4 regions of the Paracoccus sp. MA genome follow, and region 3 is predicted to be linked to each of the others. Evidence: riboswitches for the same ligand, from Rfam matches in the RefSeq annotation. Region 3 holds a riboswitch; each other region holds the start of a gene.
The links. A riboswitch is a leader RNA that binds a small molecule or an ion and turns the genes downstream of it on or off. The one in region 3 is predicted to bind cobalamin.
Positions count from the first base shown of each region.

Region 1: another riboswitch for cobalamin. It lies ahead of nrdH (glutaredoxin-like protein NrdH); the one in region 3 lies ahead of LOS78_RS12965 (TonB-dependent siderophore receptor).
Region 2: another riboswitch for cobalamin. It lies ahead of LOS78_RS21605 (TonB-dependent siderophore receptor); the one in region 3 lies ahead of LOS78_RS12965 (TonB-dependent siderophore receptor).
Region 4: another riboswitch for cobalamin. It lies ahead of LOS78_RS09520 (CbtB domain-containing protein); the one in region 3 lies ahead of LOS78_RS12965 (TonB-dependent siderophore receptor).

Region 1 covers NZ_CP087597.1:809,692-813,720, reverse strand. Annotated here, with positions in the region: gene LOS78_RS03975 (TonB-dependent siderophore receptor) at 1-592, opposite strand, end outside; cobalamin riboswitch at 970-1,159, shown strand; gene nrdH (glutaredoxin-like protein NrdH) at 1,250-1,471, shown strand; gene nrdI (class Ib ribonucleoside-diphosphate reductase assembly flavoprotein NrdI) at 1,482-1,910, shown strand; gene nrdE (class 1b ribonucleoside-diphosphate reductase subunit alpha) at 1,892-4,018, shown strand.
Region 2 covers NZ_CP087599.1:570,606-574,634, forward strand. Annotated here, with positions in the region: gene LOS78_RS21590 (hypothetical protein) at 1-507, shown strand, start outside; gene LOS78_RS21595 (alpha/beta fold hydrolase) at 594-1,562, shown strand; gene LOS78_RS21600 (DedA family protein) at 1,517-2,095, opposite strand; cobalamin riboswitch at 2,351-2,542, shown strand; gene LOS78_RS21605 (TonB-dependent siderophore receptor) at 2,719-4,029, shown strand, end outside.
Region 3 covers NZ_CP087598.1:1,182,808-1,186,836, reverse strand. Annotated here, with positions in the region: tRNA gene LOS78_RS12975 (tRNA-Ser) at 1-13, shown strand, start outside; gene LOS78_RS12970 (hypothetical protein) at 413-610, opposite strand; cobalamin riboswitch at 1,131-1,345, shown strand; gene LOS78_RS12965 (TonB-dependent siderophore receptor) at 1,480-3,384, shown strand; gene LOS78_RS12960 (ABC transporter substrate-binding protein) at 3,378-4,029, shown strand, end outside.
Region 4 covers NZ_CP087598.1:485,939-489,967, reverse strand. Annotated here, with positions in the region: gene LOS78_RS09525 (endonuclease/exonuclease/phosphatase family protein) at 1-873, shown strand, start outside; cobalamin riboswitch at 1,013-1,217, shown strand; gene LOS78_RS09520 (CbtB domain-containing protein) at 1,254-1,430, shown strand; gene LOS78_RS09515 (CbtA family protein) at 1,432-2,130, shown strand; gene LOS78_RS09510 (hypothetical protein) at 2,199-2,732, shown strand; gene bluB (5,6-dimethylbenzimidazole synthase) at 2,732-3,355, shown strand; gene LOS78_RS09500 (DUF1801 domain-containing protein) at 3,359-3,775, opposite strand; gene cobO (cob(I)yrinic acid a,c-diamide adenosyltransferase) at 3,780-4,029, opposite strand, start outside.

The DNA.
Region 1 (4,029 bases), on a different replicon from region 3:
CGGTTCCGTAGGACAGCGCCACCTCGTCAAAGGCGCCCGGCTGCGGGGTCTTGCTGTTCAGGCTGATGGTGCCGCCGGTCGAACCGGCGCCGGAATAGACGCCGCCCGGCCCCTTGTTGATCTCGATCGATTCCAGGTTGAAGGCCTCGTATTGCGTGCGCGAGGCGTTGCGCATGCCGTCGATCAGCAGGTCCTGGCTGGCCTCGAAGCCGCGGATATAGGGGCGCACGCCCTGCGGCACGCCGCCCTCGCCCGCGCCCAGCGTGACGCCGGGCGTGGTGCGCAGCACGTCGGCGACCGAGGTCTGGCCGCGCTCCTCGATCTCGCGCGCAGTGACGACGGTGACCGAGCGCGGGGTGTCGAGCAGCGGCGCGGTGGCCTTGTCCGAGGTGCTTTCGGTGACCTTGTAGCTTGTCTCGGCCTCGTTGCCCTGCTGGCGGCGGATGACCACCGTGTCCAGGGTGACGGTGTCCTGCGCCTGTGCAGGGCCGGCCACGCCGGCCGAGATGGCCAGCACCGGCAGCAGGCCCAGGGTCGGCAGCAATTGCGCTGCGCCCCCCGTGACCGGCGGTTTCGGATGGGACTTGTTCATGGATTGCTCCCGGCACAAAAGAAATCGCTGCCATCCACGAGGATGGAAGCGACAGGGACGTGCTGGCTCAGCAGAGTGGCTTGCGGTGAAACGAGCCGGGAGGGGGAGCAGTCGCCCCCCTGTCCTGGCCGCGCGTGATCCATGCAAGAGGGTTAATTGTCGCAAATTGTCAAACGACGCTGCGTAAAATCCCGGATCGGCAGGCCCGACTGTTGCAGTGATTCAACAATCCGGATGCTCGCCCGTCGGAAAAGGTGCCGCAACCCTCGGCCGGGATGCCGACGGCACCACCCCGGCGATGTTCGGCGGTCCACCAGATGTTCCGATGGGCGGGCAGTTTCCCACTAGATGTGGATTGACCTGCGTGGCGGAGCGTGGCTAACTGCAGGGGTCATGGTTACCTCCGGGGCGACTCGGGGATCAACAGGGAAGCCGGTGCAAGGCCGGCACTGCCCCCGCAGCTGTAAGCGGAGAGCGACGCTGGAATGCCACTGGGGCCAGCCCCGGGAAGGCCAGCCAAGCCGGGACCCGCGAGTCAGAAGACCTGCCATGGCGCGAAAGGACGAAACCGTGCGGCGGGCGCGGGGCTGAAGCGGTTCCGATGGCGCGGTCATCGGGCGCGGCCCCTGCTTGCCGACAGAAAGAAGGAGCAGAGGCATGACCATCACCGTTTATTCCAAGCCCGCCTGCGTGCAATGCACCGCCACGACCCGGGCGCTCGAGGCGCGCGGCCTGCCCTATCAGCTGGTCGACCTGACCGAGGATGAGGCGGCGATGGAACTGGTCACCTCGCTCGGCTATCGCCAGGCGCCCGTCGTCGTCGCCGGCGAGGCGCATTGGGCGGGTTTCCGGCCCGACATGATCGGCCGGCTGTCCTGAACGCGCGGCCATGGGCGGGCACCGGGGCGAACTGGTCTATTATTCCTCGGGCTCGGGGAACACGGCGCGCTTCATGGCGCGGCTGGGGCTGCCCGCGCTCCGCATCCCGGTCTCGCCGTGCGAGATCCTGCCCGAGCCCGGCCGGCCCTACGTGCTGATCTGCCCGACCTATGCCGATGGCGAGGGGCGGGGCGCGGTGCCGAAACAGGTCATCCGCTTCCTGAACGACCCCGGGCGCCGCGCGCTGCTGCGCGGCGTGATCGGCGCCGGCAACCGCAATTTCGGCGCCACCTTCGCCCTGTCGGCGAGGGTCATTTCTGCTAAATGCGACGTCCCCGTGCTCTATCGATTCGAGCTGGCGGGCGACGACAACGATCTTTCCCGCGTCCGGGCGGGGCTTGAGAAATTCTGGGGGACGGAATGCTTGACAATGGCGTAAAGGCCGAGCTGGACTATCACGCGCTGAACGCGATGCTGAACCTTTACGACGGCGAGGGCCGCATCCGCTTCGAGGCGGATCGCAAGGCCGCGCGGCAATATTTCCTGCAGCATGTCAACCAGAATACCGTGTTCTTCCACAATCTCGACGAGAAGCTGCGCTATCTCGTCGACGAAGGCTATTACGAGCCCGAGGTGCTGGACCAGTATTCGCGCAATTTCCAGCGCGCGATCTGGGATGCTGCCTATGCGCGGAAGTTCCGCTTCCCGACCTTCCTCGGCGCCTTCAAGTATTACACCAGCTATACGCTGAAGACCCGCGACGGCCAGCGTTACCTGGAACGCTACGAGGACCGGGTGGTCATGGTCGCCCTGACGCTGGCGCGCGGCGACGAGGCGCTGGCCATGCGCTTCATGGAGGAGATGCTCTCGGGCCGCTTCCAGCCGGCGACGCCCACGTTCCTCAATGCCGGCAAGAAGTCCCGGGGCGAGCTGATCTCGTGCTTCCTGCTGCGGCTGGAAGACAACATGGAGAGCATCGGCCGCTCGATCAACTCGGCCTTGCAGCTCTCGAAGCGCGGCGGCGGCGTGGCGCTGATGCTGACCAACCTGCGAGAGGCCGGCGCACCGATCAAGGGGATCGAGAACCAGTCCTCGGGCGTCATCCCGGTGATGAAACTGCTGGAGGACAGCTTCAGCTATGCCAACCAGCTGGGCGCGCGGCAGGGCGCGGGCGCGGTCTATCTGAACGCGCATCACCCCGACATCCTGCGCTTTCTGGACACCAAGCGCGAGAATGCCGACGAGAAGATCCGCATCAAGACGCTGTCCCTGGGCGTGGTGATCCCCGACGTGACCTTCGAGCTCGCCAAGCGCAACGAGGACATGTATCTGTTCTCGCCCCATGACGTGGAGCGGGTCTACGGCCTGCCCTTCTCGGAGATTTCCGTCACCGAGAAATATGCCGAGATGGTCGACGACAAGCGCATCAGGAAGAAGAAGATCAATGCCCGCGCCTTCTTCCAGACCCTGGCCGAGATCCAGTTCGAGAGCGGCTATCCCTATATCATGTTCGAGGACACGGTGAACCGCGCCAACCCGGTCGCCGGCCGCATCAGCATGTCGAACCTGTGCAGCGAGATCCTGCAGGTGAACGAGGCGAGCACGTTCAACGAAGATCTGAGCTATTCCCATTTGGGAACTGATATCTCATGCAATCTCGGATCACTGAACATCGCCGCGACCATGGACGGGCCGGATTTCGGCGCGACCGTCGAGGCGGCGATCCGGGCGCTGACCGCGGTGTCGGAGATGTCGGCTATCGACGCCGTGCCCTCGATCCGGCGCGGCAATGACGAGGCCCATGCCGTGGGCCTGGGCCAGATGAACCTGCACGGCTTCCTGGCGCGCGAGCGCATCCATTACGGCAGCCCCGAAGGGATCGAGTTCACCTCGGTCTATTTCGCCGCGGTGGCCTATCACGCCATCCGCGCCTCGAACCTGCTTGCCCAGGAAAAGGGCCGGACGTTCAAGGATTTCGAGAAGTCGAAATATGCCGACGGCTCGTTTTTCGACAAATATGTCACGCGCGACTGGCTGCCCTCGCTGCCCGAGGTCGCCCGGGTCTTCGAGGGCATCGCCCTGCCCACGCGCGAAGATTGGGCCATGCTGCGGGAATCGGTGATGCGGCACGGGCTTTACAACCGCAACCTGCAGGCGGTGCCGCCCACCGGCTCGATCAGCTACATCAACAACTCGACCAGTTCGATCCACCCGATCGTCGCCAGGATCGAGATCCGCAAGGAAGGCAAGATCGGCCGCGTCTACTATCCCGCGGCCTTCATGACCAACGAGAACCTGGACTATTACCGCGACGCCTACGAGATCGGTCCCGAGGCGATCATCGATACCTATGCGGCGGCGACCGAACATGTCGACCAGGGCCTGTCGCTGACGCTGTTCTTCCCGGCCGAGGCCACCACGCGCGACATCAACCGCGCCCAGATCTACGCTTGGAAGAAGGGCATCAAGACCATCTATTACATCCGGCTGCGCCAGACCGCGCTGGAAGGCACCGAGGTGCAGGGCTGCGTCTCCTGCACGCTTTGAGCCGGGGGTTT
Region 2 (4,029 bases), on a different replicon from region 3:
CAGCTGGTCCGGGCCGACAAGGTCCTGCGTCCGAACAGCGCCATCTATCGCGACCGCCATCCCGAAAGCTGGGAGACGGTGCCCGGCCCCGGCGCCTTCCACGTCCTGACCAATGCCCGCAGCGCAAGGCTCGGCGCGGTCTATCGCGACGCGCAATCGCTGGTGACGCCGCAGCTGGAATCGCTGATCGACGAGATCTCGCGCGAGATACCGGATTTTCATTTCGGGCGCTTCGACATCCGCTTCCGCAGCGTCGAGGACCTGGGTGCGGCCCGCGATTTCAGGATATTGGAGCTGAACGGCGCCGGTGCCGAGATGCTGCATTTCTGGGCCGGCGGCAGCACGCTGCGGCAGGCATACGGTGCGTTGTGGAAACAGTATCGCTGGCTTTTCGGCATCGGCGATGCCATGCGAAGGCGTGGGGCGCGGCCCGTCGGCCTGCGCGCCATGATCCGGTTGCAGCGACAACAGGAGGCGCTGCGGCGCGTCTATCCCCAAAGCTCGTGAACATCCCTTGCGCAGCTGCGCGCCGGGCGAGACAATCCCGCCGTCGAGCGGTGCGGCGGCTTCAGTCCTCCGCAAAGGAGCCTTGCATGATTCCCGATCTGCCCATCTGTCCGCCCCCCGGCCAAACCATCGTGATCCCCGCGCCGGAACAGACGCTGGCCGAAGGGGCGCTGGGTTTCGTGCTTGAGCCGTTCCAGCCGTTGCGCGAACAGTTCTCGGCGATCACCGGCATCGGGCTGGAACCCGACGACGCCTGGCCCGGGGAACAGGGCCGCACGGTCCGGCGAATGCGGCTGGCGCGCGGGGACGGGCAGGCCCGACTGGGCTATCTGGCGGCGGGCCAACCCGGCGGGCGGCGGGTGATCTTCCTGCATGGCAGCCCCGGCACCGCCGAGGAATGGGACCGCTTCCTGTTGGACGTTCCGGTCGGGCAATATCACATGGCCGTGGACCGTCCCGGCTTCGGCGCCAGCGGGGAAAAGCCCGAGCCCGATCTGGCCGGTCAGGCCGCCGCCGTCGCCCCGCTTCTGACGGCGGGCGGGACCGGAGCCGCGGTATTGGTCGGCTATTCCTATGGCGGCCCGGTTGCGTTGCGGCTTGCCGCCGACTATCCCGACCGGGTTGCGGGGGTTCTGCTGATCGGCGGCGCCGCCGATCCGGAGCTGGAGGAAACCCATCCCCTGCAGCAACTGGCCGCGCTTGATTTCTTTGCCGGGCTTCTGCCCACGGAACTGGCCAACGCCAATGCCGAGCTGATGAATCTTCGGCCCGGGCTTGAAGAGCTGACCCCCGACCTGGCGCATGTCACTGCCCCCGTCACCATCGTCCAGGGGCTGGCCGATACGTTGGTGCCGCCTGAAAACGTGGCCTTCCTGCAGGCGCATTTGCCCGGCAGTCCCGGCCCGCGGCTGATCCTGATCGAAGAGGCCGACCATTTCCTGCCCTGGACGCATGCCGACCTGCTGCGCGCAGCTCTGGCTTGCGTCATCGGGGACGGAAAGTCGTCGTCTCAGTCGCCCGAGCGCCCCCCCTCGTCCTTGTCCGAGGCGAAATAATAGACCGTGAAGCGGTGGCTCAGCCAGACCGCGCCGATCACCAGCCCAACCATGACCGGCCAGGCCCAATTGCCCAGCAGATCGAACAGGACCAGGTTGAGGCCGAACGCCCCGAAGAACAGCGCCGCCGTATATACTGCCGCGACCACGCCGTTCACGATTGCGAAACGGCGAAAATCGACGCGCAGGAAACCGCTGGCCATGAAGACCGGAGGCAACAGCCGTGCCAGCAGCGCCGCCGGCAGGACGCCGCGATCCAGCAGCCGCCGTCCCCGCTCCAGCATCTTGCCGTCCACCCAGCGCCGGACGAGACGGTTGCTTCCGGCCAGCGCGCCGATCCCGTAAAGGGCCCAGTCGCTGATGATATTCCCGGTTACCAGCGCCACCAGGGCCAGTCCGGTGCCGATCTCTCCTGCGGCGGCCAGTGCCGCGCCGGCGATGATCGCCCCTTCTTCCATGACAAAATTCGCAAGAAACAGCAGCAAGGCCAATATCAGCGGATTGCCCAGATATTGTTCGATAAGGGCTTCCACCGCGCGGAGTCTCCTTGGGGCGAGGGGCGGGACAGATCAAGCTAAGGACACCCACCCGCAAACGCAAGCCACAAGGCTTGCGCCGGCGACACGCATGGCGCCGAACGCATCCAGATCGCGCGATGCCCAGAGGCACTCGGCCCCCGGGGTGACGTCGATCTCCTCATCGATCTTGCCGCGATATCAAGCGCACTGCCACCAGGCGGGAAAAAGCAGATACTGCCCATCTAATCTGTTTATTTGACAACTCCCTTGTGCTATCCGGTCGCCGACGGTGCCCCGCAAGGGGTGAAAAGGGAATGCGGTGAGGGAAACCGATGCCGCAGCTGTGCCCGCAACTGTAACCGGGAGCGACCCGCATATGCCACTCTGCCCCAGGGCGGGGGAAGGCGCGGAACTCGCAAGGAACCGGAAGCCAGGAGACCTGCCGTCGCTGTCGCCCATCCCGCGGCCGGGACAAGCCGAGGGTGCGGATTTCCGCTGCGGTGACCCATGTGGATCGAAGGCAGCGGTATGTGCGATGCGACCGATAGAATCTGAACTCGCGCGCGCGGCGGAAGAACCGTCGCGGCAATGCCTTCGTATCCGGCTTCCCTTCCCGTTGAACGAGGATAAGTGCCGAAATGAAGGTCCGCCATATCATTCCCGTGCTGTTGGGCACGACCCTTGCCGTCCCGCCTGCCACCGCCGAGGACGCGGTGACGCTGGATACCATCGTCGTCACCGCCTCGCGCGCCGACCTGCCTGAACGCGCCATCGGCAGCGCCGTCACCGTCGTGACCGAGGAGCGCGCCCGCCGCGAACAGGCGAAGCGCATCACCGACCTGCTGCGGGACGTGCCGGGGGTTCAGGTCTCGCAGGACCGTCCCGGTGCCTGGACCAGCATCAGCATCCGGGGATCGGATAACGGCCAGGTGCTTGTCCTGATGGACGGGGTCCGGCTTGGCGATCCGTCCTCGACCGAGACGGCGTTCCAGTTCGACCATCTGGATGTCGAGGGCATCGACCGGATCGAGGTGCTGCGCGGCAACCAGTCCTCGCTTTACGGATCGGACGCGATCGGCGGCGTTGTCAACATCATCACCAGGCGCCCGGTCCAGGACGGCTGGCGGCTGTCCAGCGGATTGGAGCTTGGTCCGGACGGCTGGCGCCGGGCCACCGCGACCCTGCTATGGAAAAGGGGCGATCTCGACGCCCGGGTCAGCGGCTTTTCCACGCATTACGACGGCCCGTCGCAGGCCGATCCGCGCACCAGCCCGGTTCCCGGCCCCATGGACAACGACGCCCATCGCGGCAACGGGATCGGCACGGCACTGGGCTGGCAGATCGCGCCGCAGTTGCGGGCCGAACTCACGGGCCTGCGCAGCGATACGCGGCACGAATACGATTCGCCGCCCAGTGACGGCAGCGATACGGTCGAAAAGGACGAATGGAACCTGGGCGCGCGCATCCTCCATGAAAGCGCCGACCGGACCCTGCGGCAGACGCTCAGCTGGGGCCGCTACAATGCCCGGCGAACCTATCATACCGGCTTTTCCCGGCCCGAGGGCGATGTCTACGACGGCACGCTGACCCGCTATGGCTACGACGTGACCTGGAAGCCGGCCGAGCCATGGTCGCTTGTGGGCGGCGTCACGCGCGAGAAGGAAGAAACCCTCCAGATCACCAATTATACCGGCAGCTTCATCGCCAGCAACGCCACCACCGCGCTCTTTACCGAGGCGGCCTGGCGTCCCGACGCCCATCTGACCCTGACCGCCGCGCTGCGCCGCGACGACAATGATCAGTTCGGCACCTTCAACACATGGCGGCTGACCGGGGCCTATCTGCTTTCCGCCAGCGGCGCGGCGGATGTGAAGCTGCGGGCCAGCTATGGCACCGGTGCAAAGGCGCCGGGGCTTTATCAGCTTTACGATCCGACCTATGGCAATCCC
Region 3 (4,029 bases):
ACTCCATCCGCCATAATCAATTGATATTTATAAGAAAAACCGCCATTCGGCGGCATGCCCGCCATCATGCCCGCCTTTATGTCTGCGGTTGGCTGCTGCCGATTGCGGTCGTGAGTGATGCGGATGCGCCACGCGCTGGAATGGATCAGAGCCAGCCCCTGCCCCGCCCGCGCGATCTGTCGCAGGGCCGTGAGCGCACCAGGACGGCTGCCCGTGCCGGCTGCTTTCGATCCGCCCGGCTGCGATCCAGTTCATCACCGTGCGGCGCGTCACGCCCATCCCCACCTTCAGCCAGCGAATCTGACCGACGCCGCCGATCCGGCCTGCCGTGCCGAGATGGACGGGGTCGGTGCACGACCCCGAAACGCCAAAGGCAGCCCGGAGGCTGCCTTGCAACGTCGGTGGCGACGCTTCACTCGGCCGCGAAGCTGGTGGCGAACTGTCCGCACCAGTCGTTCGACTTGACGACCGGCCAATAGCCCCTGGTATCCGCATCCTTCTGGGTGACCGGCGGGTTGGCGCGGCACAGGCCGGAATCCGAAAGCGTGCTGGCGGAGTTGGCGACGTGATCCTCATAGAACGCGCAGGCGTTGCAAGCGGTCTTTGCCATGTTGGTTTCTCCTGTCTGGCTGGGTCCTGTGGTGGCTGGCTGGCTTTCCGCTGGCTGGCGACCTTGAGCCGGATATAGAGAGGGATTGGCGGAAGGTCAACGAATAATCTAGCAAAAACATATAGTTGACAGAATTCCTCGGTGACATTTTCCTGATGCGAACTGTCGGGTTCGGGTTTTGCGTCCCGTGGAAAACGCTCAGGAATGCGCGGCACGCCCGTGCCACCCGTGGCCGGCGCCCGGCCGCGCCCTCCGGCAGTGGCGAGGTTCTCGGGCCGGCGCGGAGCCCGCGGCAGATTCCCGATTCCGGCCGCTTTCCGGCAGGCGGCGCCTTCCCGCGCCGCAGGCGGGCGGATTCCGCCGGTTCCATCCCGCAGCAGGCAGAGGGGTACCGATCCCTCCGGCACCAAAGCGTCCTTGCCCCCGCGCGGCGGGCTTCAGGGCCCGGTCCCCACCCGGCGGATTGTCGCGGCCCCGCGGCGGCACCGGATTGGCGCTTGACAGCCCGCGGCGCCCTGCGGCAATGCAAGGCCGCTACGGTTCCGGCGCCATGCCGGATGAAAAGGGAACACCGGTGCGCCCGCCGGCCGCAAGACGGCCAGGGCAAGGCCGGGGCTGCCCCCGCAACTGTATGCGGTGAGCGAAGGCCGCAGGCGCCACTGGGCAACCCCCGGGAAGGCCGGCCCGAGCAACGATCCGCAAGCCAGGAGACCTGCCGCAGCGATCACCCATTTCCGGCGCGGGGCGCGCCCGGGAAGCGGCCGTTCCGCAGAGGTGACAGTCGCCGTCCCGCGGCCGGGCTGTCGGGCCTGTCCGCAGGGCAGTTCTGCAAATCGCGGGGCCGGGCCCCGTGCTGGAAAGGCTTTGGAATGTTCAGAACCCCGGTCTCTCTGCTGGCCGCCGCCGCCCTGCTCCTTCCCGCCGCCGCCACGGGCCAGGAGAGCCAGGCGCCCGTCATGCTCGACCCCGTGATCCTGTCGGGCGGCCTGTCGCCGGTCGCCGAAAGCGCCTATGGCCGCGCCCACAGCATCCTGACCGCCGGGGATCTGCAAGAGCGCGGCTTCGTCACCGTCCAGGACGCGCTGCGCGACCTGCCCGGCCTGGCCGTGACCTCGACCGGCGAGGCCCTGACCAAGGTCCGCATCCGCGGCGGCGAAGCCAATCACGTGCTGGTGCTGATCGACGGGGTCGAGGCCAATGCCCCCGGCAGCGGCGACTATGTGTTCGGCGGCCTGCTGACCGAGGATGTCGAGCGCATCGAGGTGCTGCGCGGCCCGCAATCGACGATCTACGGCGCCAATGCCGCCGCCGGGGTGATCGCGATCACCACCCGCCGCACCAATGCCCCGGGGCTGAGCTATGGCGGCGGGGTCGAGATCGGCGGCCAGGGCACCCGCGCCGCCAGCGCCCATCTTCGCGCCATGGGCGCGCGCGGCCAGATCAGCCTCTCGGCCGCGACGCGCCATACCGATGGCGAGGACGCCTCGCGCACGCCGGGCGGCGATACCGAGTTCAACGACCGCGACAGCCTGACCCTCGGCGGCTCATACGACATCAGCGAGGCGGTAACCGCCGGCTTCACCCTGCGCCGCAGCTGGCAGGAATACGGCTATGACGAATCGGTGTCCTTCGTCGCCTCGCCCGACGAATACCTGCGGGACGAGCCATGGACCGCCGACCGGGACGAGACCTACGGCTCGCTCTGGCTCGAAGCCGAGGCGCTGGGGGGTCGGCTGCTGAACCGCTTCGCCCTTTCGGGCAGCAACCAGGCCACCGCGCATTTCTACGACGGCCGGCCGGATTACGACGACGCCTCGCGGCTGCGGGATCTCAGATATACCGGCACATGGGCGCTTGATGGCGGCGATGCCCGCAACTCGGCGCAGAAGCTGAATGTCGCGCTGCAGAAGAAACGAGATATCTACGAGGCCTCCTTCGCACCGGGCGGCCGGTATGAGCGTGATACGAGATCGGCCGCGCTGGAATATCAGGGCCGGTTCGACAACGGGATCGGCATCCAGGCCGGCCTGCGGCGCGATTTCAACGAGGATTTCCGCAACGCCACCACCTGGAACGTCGCCGGCGCGTGGCAAATGCCCGACCGCGACCTGCGCCTGCGCGCGGCCGCCGGCAAGGCCATCGTCAACCCCACCATGTTCGAGCTTTACGGCTATACGCCCGGCACCTATCGCGGCAACCCGGACCTCTTGCCCGAGACCAGCCGCGGCTATGAGATCGGCGCCGATCTGGGCTTTGCCGCCGGAAGGGGCCGGCTGGGGGCGACCCTGTTCACCAGCAAGGTCGAGGACATGATCGCCGGGGCCGGGGAAACCTCGACGAACATCGCCGGCACCAGTACCCGCAAGGGATTCGAGCTGGAACTGGATCTGCAGGCAAGCGACCGGCTGCGCTTCGGCGCGAACTATACCTATGCCGATGCGCAGACCGCGGAAGGCGAACCCATCGCCGGCCAGCCCCGCCACCTGCTGGGGCTGCGTGCCACGGCCGGCTTCGCGCAGGGCCGCGGCTCGGTCACCGCCGATCTGCGCTATGTCGCGGGCAACTACGGCACGGAATGGTTCCGCAACTGGACCCCGCCCACCACCGAACTGCCGGATTACGTGACCGTGAACCTGGCCGCCGGCTATGACCTGACCGGCAATGTCCGGCTGACCGGCCGCGTCGTGAACCTGTTCGACCGGGACTATTCCGAGGCCTGGGGCTATTACGGCCAGGGCCGCACCCTCTATGCCGGGGTGACGGCGCAATGGTAGGGCGGCTCGGCCTTGCCGCCTGCCTGCTGGCCGGCCTGGCCCTGCCCGGCTTCCTGCAGCCCGCCGCGGCCGATCCGCCGCGCCGGGTGCTGTCGATGAACCTCTGCACCGACCAGCTGGCGATGCTGCTGGCGGCGCCGGGGCACCTGGTCTCGGTCTCGTATCTGGCGCAGGATCCGACCGCCTCGGCCATGGCCGAGGAGGCCGCGCGCCTGCCCGTCAATCACGGCCTGGCCGAGGAGATCGTCCTGATGCGGCCCGATCTGGTGCTGGCCGGCGGCTGGACCGCATCGGGGACGATCCGGCTGTTGCAGCGGCTGGACGTCCCGGTCGAGGTCTTCCCGGTCGAGACCGACATTGCCGGCATCCGCGCCAATATCCGCCGCATGGGCGAGGTGCTGGGCCGCGAGGCGGCGGCCGAGGCGCTGCTGGCGCGTTTCGACGCCGATCTGGCGCGGCTGGCCGATGCCCCGCCCGCCCCCCGCCCGCGCGCCGCGCTTTACGCGGTGAACGGCTACAGCTCTGGCACGGCCACCCTGGCCGGTCAGATCGTGGCGCTGGCCGGCTTCGACAATGTCGCGGACGAGCTGGGCCTGCCCACGGGCGGGGTGCTGGCGCTGGAAACCCTGCTGCTTTCCGACCCCG
Region 4 (4,029 bases), 700 kb from region 3:
GAGACCCGGCCCGACATCCTGCTGCTGACCGATTTCGACTGGGATCTGGACGGCCGGGCGCTGGACGCCTTTGCCGCAAGGCTGGCCCGGGTCGGGCTGGACTATCCGCACCGTTTCGCGGCGCGGCCGAATTCCGGCATGGCGACCGGGCTGGACCTGAACGCCGACGGGCGGCTGGGCACGGCGGACGACGCGCAGGGCTATGGCAGATTCTCGGGCCAGGGCGGCATGGCGATCCTGTCGCGCCATCCCATCGGGCCGGTGACGGATTACACCGGCGTCCTGTGGCGCGACCTGCCCGGCCACCTGATGCCGCCGCTGCCCGAGAAGGTGGCGGCGATCCGCCGGCTGTCCTCGACCGCGCATTGGGACGCGGTGGTGACGGTAGCGGGCAACCCGCTGCACCTGCTCGCCATGTCCGCGACGCCGCCGGTCTTCGATGGGCCCGAGGACCTGAACGGCCGGCGCAACCATGACGAGCTGGCCTTCTGGCTGCACCACCTGCCGGGCGGCCCTTTCGTGCTGGCCGGCAACCTGAACCTCGACCCCATGGACAGCGAGGGCCGGCCCGAGGCGCTGGCCCGGATCATGGCGCATGTCACCGACCCCCGGCCCCGCAGCGCCGGCGGGGCGGCAGCAAAGGGCGGCGTGAACGACCGCCACAAGGGCGATCCGGCGCTGGATACCGGCGACTGGCCCGACGACAAGCCGCCCGGCAACCTGCGCGTCGATTACGTCCTGCCGGCCAAGGGCCTCACGGTGCTGGACGCGGGCGTGTTCTGGCCGGCCGAGGGCCCGCTGGCCGAGGCCGCCCTGGCCGCTTCCGCGCACCGGCTGGTCTGGGTCGATCTGGACTGGCCGCCGGCCCCGTGATCCGGACAAGCCCGCCTGCCTCGATCCCCGCGCGATCCCTCGGGCATCTTCTTCGTTCTCCAAATACCCATGCGACAGCGCCGCCCGCCGGCCCGCCGCCCGGTCCTCGATTCCGCTTGCCGCCGCGGCGGCGTCGCAGGTAACATATGCGTGTATCGGTGCCCCTTTCCGGGGCCAAAAGGGAATGCGGTGCGGCCCGGGGCATCCGGGGCCAAATCCGCAGCCGCCCCCGCGACTGTAAGCGGAGAGCGGACGCCCATCATGCCACTGGCCAACCGGCCGGGAAGGCGGGCGTCTGCCGTGACCCGCAAGCCAGGAGACCTGCCGATGCGCAAAACCGCAACGTCGTCGGGTTGGACGACATAAGGAAAGGGTCGCGGATGACCGCAAAACCCATGACCGCCGCGGGGGCCAGCCGCGCCTCGGTGCTGTTTCCCGCCATCGCCGCCTTCGCCATCGGCTTCGGGCTGATCTTCATGTCCGGGCTGGTGCAGGCCGAAACCCTGCATGACGCTGCCCATGACGTGCGTCACGCCACCGGCTTCCCCTGCCACTGACATGTTCTCGCGCATTCTGACCAGCGGATTGATCGCTGGCGCTGCAACGGGGCTGATTGCCGCCCTGTTGCAGCTTTGGTTCGTGCAGCCGGTGCTGCTGCATGCCGAGCTTTACGAATCCGGGCAGCTGGCGCATTTCGGCGCCGAATCCGTCAGCGCGCATCAGGATCTCGGCCCCTTCGAATGGACCCGCAACATGCTTTCGGTGCTGTTCACCATGCTGGTCTATGCCGGCTACGGGCTGATGCTGGTGGCGCTGATGGCGGTTGCCGAATCGCAGGGCAATGCGGTCACGGCGCGGCAGGGGCTGCTTTGGGGTCTTGCCGGCTACCTGACCATGCAGCTCGCCCCCGCCTTCGGCCTTGCCCCCGAGGTGCCGGGCGTCGCCGCCGCCGATGTGCAGATCCGCGCCATCTGGTGGCTGGGCACGGCGCTGGCCACCGGGCTTGCGCTGTGGCTGATCGCCTTTGGCAGGGGCTGGGCGGCCTGGGGCGTGGCAATCGTGCTGATCCTCGCGCCGCATCTGATCGGCGCGCCGCAGCCCGACAGCTATGCCGGCCCGGTCCCGCCCGAGCTTTCGGCCGAATTCGCCGGCCGCGCGCTGGGGGCCGGCGCCCTGGCCTGGGCGGTGCTCGGCCTGCTGGCCGGCTGGTTCTGGCAGCGCGAGGGGCAGCGCGCGCCCCTTCCGCAAGCCGCCTGATCCGGCCGCAGCCTTCCGGCCGGGCGCGCAGCCGTGCCCGGCCCTTTCCATGAACCGGGGGGACAGACATGGATCGCTCGATCCCGATGCTGCTGATCGGCCTGATCTTCGGCGGCGGCATGGGCTTCGTCATCGCCGCCGCCAACGGCATCACGCTGGACGGCCACGACCACGGCGCGCATGGCCATGGCGCGCAGGCCGCGGCGCATGACCACGGCGCGCCCATCGACCTGCCCGCCGGCAGCGCCACCGCCTCGGCCCGGCTGGAGCCCGACAGCGTCGCGGGCTGGAACCTGTTCCTGCAAAGTCCCGGCTTCTGCTTCGCCCCCGAACATGCCGGGCTGGCCGACCGGCCCGGCGAGGGGCACGCGCATCTTTACCTGAACGGCCGCAAGATCGCCCGGCTCTACGGCCCGGCCCATCACCTCGACGCGCTCGCGCCCGGCGACCGGCTGCGGGTCGAGCTGAACGCGAACGACCACCGGCCGCTGACGGTTGCCGGCCAGCCGCTCGCCGTCGAGTTGACCGTGCCCGACCGGCCGGTCGCCATCCGCGCCGGGGCCGCGGGCCTGCCCGACAGCGCCATCTGCGCGGCGTCCTGATGGAGTTCGGCCCCAAGGACAGCGCCGCACTGGAGCGCATCCTGCGCTGGCGCCGCGACGTGCGGCATTTCCGCGACGACCCGATCCCCGAGCCGCTGCTGGACGAGTTGCGCGCGGCGATGGAACTGGCGCCCTCGGTCGGCAATGCCCGGCCCTGGCGGGTGATCCGGGTCGAAAGCCCGGCGCTGCGCGCCGAGATCCGCGCCGATTTCCTGCGCTGCAATGCCGAGGCCGCCAACCGCTATCAGGGCCGGCAGCGGCAGGAATACGATGCGCTGAAGCTGGCCGGCCTGGACCGCGCGCCCGTCTGGCTGGCCGTCTTCACCCGGATCGACCCGGCCGAGGGCCATGGCCTCGGCCGCGCCACCATGCCGCAAACCCTGCGGCAATCGACGGCCATGGCGATCCATGCGCTGTGGCTGGCGGCACGGGTGCGCAACCTGGGCCTCGGCATGGTCTCGATCCTCGATCCGGCGCGGATCACGACACTGCTGCAAGCCCCCGACCACTGGGAGTTCTCGGCACTCCTCTGCCTCGGCTGGCCCGAATTCACCGACGACACGCCGCTGCTGCACCGCGCGGGCTGGCAGGAAAACACCGCGCGGGACTGGCAGCGGCGCTGAGCCCTACATCTTCTCGCCGGGCAGGCGGCTGGCCTGGCGCACCCAGTCGGCAAACTGGTCCTCGTCGAACGGCCCCTCGGGGATGTGCAGGTAGCGCACCTCCGGATGTTTCGAGGCGACCGGCGGCATCGGCTCAAGCTGCGTGCCGCGAAAGAAGCCGATCTTGATGTATTTCGTCATGCAATGGAAACTAAGGAACCAGTGCCCCTCCTCGACCCCGTAAAGGGGCGAGTTCCATTTCACCGCCTTCTTCACCCCCGGCACGGTGCGGGTGATGATCTCGTCCAGCTTCTGGCCGATCTCCTGCTTCCAGCCCGGCATGGCGGCGATATAGGCGCGGACCGGCGCCTCGCCATAGCCCTTGGGGATTTGCGGGTTGCCGCCCGAAAGCAGCTTCGGCTTGTCCTGCGATTTCTCCATGCTCCTAGAACTCCACGCCCGGCTGGGCCTTGATCCCGTCGCGGAACGGGTGCTTGACCTGCTCCATCTCGGTCACAAGATCGGCCAGCGCGATAAGTTCCGGCCTGGCATTGCGCCCGGTCAGCACGACATGGTTCATCGGCGGCTTTTCGTCGCGCAGGAAGGCCAGCACCTCGTCCAGATCCAGATAGTCATAGCGCAGGGCGATGTTGATCTCGTCCAGCAGCACCATGCGGATCGAGGGATCGCGGATC